2 regions of the Companilactobacillus sp. y65-5 genome follow, and region 1 is predicted to be linked to the other one. Evidence: riboswitches for the same ligand, from Rfam matches in the RefSeq annotation. Region 1 holds a riboswitch; the other holds the start of a gene.
What was found. Region 1 has a riboswitch for lysine ahead of lysA (diaminopimelate decarboxylase). Riboswitches for the same ligand answer to the same signal wherever they lie in the genome.

Region 1 (3,414 bases):
TGAGTAATCTCCGACTAATAAGCCGTTGGAGTCATTCAAAAAAGATTGAACACTAGCAGGAACGTTGAGTTTAGCAACATCACCTTTAACAAAAACCTTGACCGGCGTTACCTTCTTGGCGTTACCAATATAATTAATAATTTCTTCAGCATTCATCTTGCTCATCGTACTTCCTCCATTTTTTTCAACCTATTATATATGCATAATTACAATTCATTTTTATAAGTAATTCAAATCTAAGTGAGTTAGATCCTCGTATGTTTCTCGTTTGACCACTAACTTGGACTTTCCACCCTCAACGAAGACTACGGCTGGTCGTGGGTTACGATTATAGTTCGAAGCCATTGAATATCCATAGGCGCCTGTGTCTAACATTGCTAGGACATCCCCCGGTTGAACGTCAGGAAGTTTGACTGCATCGATCAAAATATCGCCTGATTCACAATACTTACCAGCTACGTGAACTTCTTGAGTAGGTTTTTCATCCATTTTATTGGCGATGACCGCATCGTATTTTGCTTGATACAAGGCAGGTCGGATGTTATCACCCATACCACCGTCAACATTGATGTAGGACTTTAGATTCGGGATATCCTTGTGTGAACCGATCGTATACAAGTTGTATCCAGCAGGACCAACTATTGAACGTCCTGGTTCGATCCAGATCTCCGGTAATGCCAAACCATCTTTTTTGGAATCCTCGGTAATAACCTCGGTAATTTGCTTGATGAAGACATCCGCACCGATCGGTTCATCATCAGCAGTATAACTGATTCCAAAACCTCCGCCAAGATTCAAAACCTGTGGCGTGAAATCATATTTTTGATGCCAGTCATTAGATATTTCTACCATCTTATGTGCTAACATCGTGAACCCTTCAACTCCAAAAATCTGTGAACCAATGTGAGCGTGGATTCCAATCAAATTCATATCTGAATTTTTCAAAACTAATTGCAACGCTTCTTCTGCTTGACCAGATTCAACATCAAATCCAAACTTACTGTCAACTTGACCCGTTTGATCGTATTTGTGAGTATGTGCTGAGATACCGGGTGTCAATCTCAACATCACATTGATCGAAGCCTGTTTTTCTTTTAATACTTTTTCTAATAATTCAATCTCGTAGAAATTATCGATGATAATAACACCGATGTGGTTATCTACTGCCAATTCTAATTCTTCTAATGATTTATTATTGCCGTGAAAACTGATTTTATCAGCTGGGAAACCGGCTTTTAATGCTGTAAATAATTCTCCTCCAGAAACAACATCAGTATGCAGATGTTCTTGTTTCAAAACCTGATACATTGCGACTGTGGCAAAGGCCTTACTTGCATAGCTGATTTGGTATTTGAATCCACTTTGTTCGAAGCTAGTACGAAAATCTTGGATAGTCTGACGAATTTGATCAACATCGTAAACGACTAACGGTGTTCCGTATTCCTTAGCCAATTCTATACTGTCAGCACCGCCGATAATCAGGTGTCCGTCAGAACTCTTTAATTCACTACTAATCATAATTTATAAACAACCTTTCCGGAGAGATGGGATAAAAAAAGACCCCTTTGCTCAAAACAAAGAGATCCAAAATCAAAATTATTCTGCATCATATTTGTCATAAGCTCACCGCAGCGACGTTTTACTGCGACAGTTCATGTCCTCTTATTGACATGTCCCAGCATACCGAATCCTGCAAATCCGGCGCTTCGGCAACCTTCCCTTTCAATAAGTTCAATGCCTTGCAGTGACTCCCTTATTTACTAATGTCAGTTGCGACCTCTTTTGTTTTGTTGCTTAAAAGATTATAACAGTTCTAATAATTCGTCAAGGTAAATTAACCACTTTCATGGTTTTTTTAATTTATTAAAAATTTATCTTGTTTTAACGCACAAAACTGCTAAACTTTTCATTAAAAATGTATTAATGTTTCAAATAATTAATGAGGTGATTGATGTGAAAGTCGTCAAATTTGGCGGTAGTTCGCTAGCAGATGGTGAACAGTTCCAAAAGGTAATAAATATTGTAAAGAGTGATAACGATCGAAAAGTTATCGTCACATCTGCACCTGGTAAACGTTTCAAAGGGGACATTAAAGTCACTGATCTTTTAATTAAATACGCAAATGAAGTCTTGAATGATGAAGACTATAAAGATACTTACAATAAAATAGTAACTAGATATAAAGAAATTTGTGATTATTATCAATTAAATGTCGAAACAATACAACTGATCGAAAAGAAATTGACCGATCTTGCTGATGAGAGCTTTTCAGATGACGACCATTTGATGGCCGCCTTCAAAGCACACGGTGAATACTTGAACGCTATCACGCTAGCTGCCGTCCTGAATCACGAAGGTATCAATGCTAAGTTCCTAGATCCCAAGGATGCTGGATTATTACTAGGTGGATCGCCCAACAATGCCGATATCCTACCCGAAACATATACTAATTTGGCTAAGTATACATTTGACGATGCCAAAATAGTCTTCCCAGGATTCTTTGGTTACAGCAAAGATGGATCGATCTATACCTTCACCCGTGGAGGTTCAGACATCACTGGCGCTATCTTGAGCCGTGGATTCAACGCCGATCTCTATGAGAATTTTACAGATGTAGATGCCATCTATGTTGCTAATAACCATGTGGTCGATCATCCACAAGCTATCAAAAAAATGTCTTATCGTGAAATGCGAGAGCTTTCTTATGCTGGTTTCTCAGTTTTTCAAGATGAAGCCATCATCCCTGCTGTTGAAGGACAAATCCCTGTTAACGTCAAAAACACTAACAACCCAACAGCTTCTGGAACTATGATCGTACCGTCACAGTTCTTATTCGATCCAGCCAATTTAATTACTGGCATCGCTAGTTCAAAACGTTTTTCAGCCTTATACTTGCATCGTTACTTATTGAATAAAGAAGTCGGATTTACACTTAAATTACTTCAGATTTTTTATAAGTACGGCATCTCTTACGAACACATGCCATCAGGTATCGATGACCTAACAGTGATCTTCGACAAGAGCAAATTAGACGATGAGACCGTTAAACATCTTTGTTCTGATATTAGAGAAACTATTAAACCAGATTACTTGGAATGGATCGATGATTATGCCATCATTATGGTAGTTGGCGAAGGAATCGCTCATAATATCAATACAATTGGATTGGTCATCGATTCACTGACGCAAAACAACATTGCCGTGCATATGATCAATCAAGGTGCGTCGCGTATATCCATCATGATTGGAACTCAGGCAAAAGATGCTGATAAAGCAGTTCAGAATATTTACGATACTTTCTTCGACTAAAAATTTAATGAGGTGAAAAGAATGGCTCAACTTCTAAAGGTTCATGGATCGGAAAATCAATTTTTCATCCTAGATCAAACCAAATTAGATCATGACTTATCCGAT
Region 2 (3,414 bases), on a different contig from region 1:
AAGTTGTAGACTGCACGTTCAAGACGAGCACCTAGACCGACATAATATACAAAACGGCTACCTGAAACTTTTGAAGCTTGGTCAAAGTCCAGGATACCTAGATCTTCACCGATCTCCCAGTGATGCTTTGGTGTGAAGTCGTATTCAGGGATGTCGCCCCACTTACGAACTTCTTTGTTATAGCTCTCGTCAGGTCCGACGGGAACTGAGTCATCAGGGATATTAGGTAGACGAACCAAGATATAGTTCATCTTGTCATCTGTGTCTTGCAACTTTGTGTCTAACCCCTTGATGTCAGCACCAACTTGTTGCATATCAGCGATTTGTTGGTCAGCGTTTTCTTTATTACGCTTCTTTGTAGCGATTTCTTGAGAAACATTATTTCTCTTTTCTTTCAAAGTTTCACTTTGAACTAATAATTCACGACGTTGCTTATCCAAGTCTAACAAATGATCGATCTCTTCAGCAGTAACACCACGTGAAGCTAACTTATCCTTCGTCCAATCTGGATTTAGTCTGATCATCTTCATATCAAGCATTGATATATCCTCCTAATGTTTGTAAACAAAAAAAGTAGTCATTCATCCTGTAAAGGGACGAATAGACTACTTTTCGCGGTACCACCCAGTTTCAATGTATCTCAAATACATTGCACTCTCAGACTATATCGGATCAATCCGAACGGCATTACCCGTTAGCTAGAGCACTGGAATACGAATCTTAACGGTTCACACCATCCACCGTCTCTCTGGAAGATTCTAAGTAGGCACTCTCTACGCTTTGTTTATTTATCTATATATTAAGTTAAAACTAACCAAAATTCAAATTAATAGTGATTATGTCTTTTCTCATGAGCAACATCAATATCGTCAAGCTTCAAGTACTTAGTATGATGCTTGAGCTTGTAGTAGATCCAGCAGACGAACAAGACGATCAAACCACTATAACTGATCAATAGACGCATCACGTTGAAATCAACGAGTGAACGAATGTCTTGTCCAATGATAATGATGATACCCAAGACGATGGCAAGGATCGGACCAAATGGGAACCACTTAGCCTTATACGTCAAGTCGTCAAGACTGTATCCCTTATTGAGATATGCCTTCCTGAAACGATAGTGTGAGAAGGCAATTCCGATCCAAGCGATGAATCCGGTCAAACCACTCGCAGCAACTAGTAATTCGTAGAATGAATCACCATACAAACTAGTAAATAGCGCTGCACCACCAACTAAGGCTGTTAATAGTAATGAAAAGATCGGAACACCACGGTTATTAGTACGTTCAAAAATATGTGGTGCCATGTCTTGCTTACTCATTGACCAGAGCATACGACTTGCAGCATACAAACCTGAGTTAGCAGCTGAAACAACTGAGGTCAAAATAACCGCATTCATGATCCCGGCTGCTAGCGGAATACCAACTCGCTTGAAGACGATCGTAAACGGACTGATTGCAATATCTCCTGCATCAGATCCCAAAAGATTAGGACTTGTGTAAGGAATAAGTGCGCCAATAACAGCAATAGATAAAATATAAAATAATAAGATTCTCCAGAAGACTTGTTTGATAGCCTTAGGGATACTCTTTTCGGGAGTTGCTGACTCACCGGCGGTGATACCGATCAACTCAGTACCCTGGAACGAGAACCCAGCAACAACGAATACACTCAATACAGCCGGTACACCACCAACGAATGGGGCTTGCTTGTAAGTGTAGTTAGATAGACCAACCGGACCATGTCCACCTAAAATACCCATAATTGTTAAAATACCAGTAATTAAGAAAATTATAACAGCGGTAACCTTGATCGACGAGAGCCAATATTCGGTTTCACCAAAAGAACCTACCGAGATAAAATTAATAACCAATAAGATGATCATAAAACTTAAACTGATCTTCCATGAAGACCAATCTGGGAACCAGTATCTAACAACGATCGAGATAGTCGAAAGGTCAACGGCTAAGGTAATTGCCCAGTTGAACCAATAATTCCACCCTAAGGCGAATCCAAAGGCCGGGTCGATAAACTTGGTTGCGTATGTAGCAAAAGACCCTGAAACCGGCATATATGTAGCCATTTCCCCCAAACTAGTCATCAAAAAATAAACCATAATTCCGATAGCAACATACGCTATCAATGCTCCTCCAGGACCAGCTGTTGAAATTGAAGAACCACTAGCAACAAAGAGTCCAGTTCCGATTGATCCACCAAGAGCAATCATAGACAGATGTCTAGTTTTCAACGACCGATTCACATCAGTGTTTTCCATTTTTCCGTTTCCCCTATCTAGGATTTTTAAAAAAATCCTTATTACCAGAAGAAACTACTGACAATAAGGATTTTATTTTCATCCAAACAATCAATAGCCCAACGCACCAACGTGCGACAGTCTGTTATCTGTTAAATAACAGCCCAATCTACTCACCGATAGGAGCAAGTAAACTTCGGCAATGCCACCTTTCACACTAGATCAACGTACCCTACCGTACTCAAAAGTGCTAATTATTGACAATGCGCCTCTATCTGATTACAAAATATTATAAATAAATGTTAACATAGTAGCAAGTAGTGTCACAAATTTATTAGAATTAATTTAATATGCCAGACTCGGGGGAATTGAACATGTTAGAGCAAGTGTTCTTAGTAAAACAAGATGTTGAAAAATATCGTATGCTCACGGTGATCAAGTCATTGCCACCTCAAGAGCTTAATCTCAGTAATATCAGTAACCGAATGCAATTCACATATCAGAAGACTTACAATATCTTCCAAGCCTTATTGGACGACATCCTAGCTGTCGCACATGAGTTAGACCCGGAAGTCACCAAGATCGAATCGATCGACTTCTCTAAGATCGCAATCGACACATACAGATTGTATCTAGTTCAGAACTCCATCGTCTTTCAAGCCTTCAATTACGGACTGACTAGTGCCAACCCATCCTTTGAAGCTTTTAGTAACGAACACTTCACTAGTAAGTCCACTCTTAACAGAAGAATGTCTGGCTTCAGGTCATATCTGAAGAACTTTGGATTAAAAATTTCTAATTCAACGTTGGAAATAAAAGGTGATGAAAAGAGTATCCGTTGGATGGCATTCTTCGTATACTGGCACATCTACCACGGTCAAGGCTGGCCCTTCCATCTGATCAAACAAGACGATATCGACGACATCATCGACCGTTCCAGCAAAACCTTCAGTAACCCCATCACTTACATCCAACTAGAGTATTTCCTAGCCATATCTCGTATCCGACTCACTAAACGTAACTATATCACTAACATGGACACGTACACGGATGTCTTCGGTTCACAGAGACTGGGTCAAGACGTCTTGCGTCGTGAGGACTATTCTATCGTACCGATAGACGCCTTGGATAATGAGAATAAATTGCTGAACTTATTCCAC

Region 2: linked by a shared signal. The riboswitch ahead of AC27FM_RS07275 (amino acid permease) and the one ahead of lysA (diaminopimelate decarboxylase) in region 1 are both predicted to bind lysine.

What each region holds. Positions count from the first base shown of each region.
Region 1 is NZ_BAAJOA010000013.1:8,140-11,553, forward strand. Features, by position in the region: gene dapD (2,3,4,5-tetrahydropyridine-2,6-dicarboxylate N-acetyltransferase) at 1-165, opposite strand, end outside; gene lysA (diaminopimelate decarboxylase) at 220-1,518, opposite strand; lysine riboswitch at 1,612-1,790, opposite strand; gene AC27FM_RS12945 (aspartate kinase) at 1,954-3,309, shown strand; gene dapF (diaminopimelate epimerase) at 3,331-3,414, shown strand, end outside.
Region 2 is NZ_BAAJOA010000003.1:169,119-172,532, forward strand. Features, by position in the region: gene serS (serine--tRNA ligase) at 1-539, opposite strand, end outside; gene AC27FM_RS07275 (amino acid permease) at 827-2,275, opposite strand; lysine riboswitch at 2,362-2,536, opposite strand; gene AC27FM_RS07280 (helix-turn-helix domain-containing protein) at 2,629-3,414, shown strand, end outside.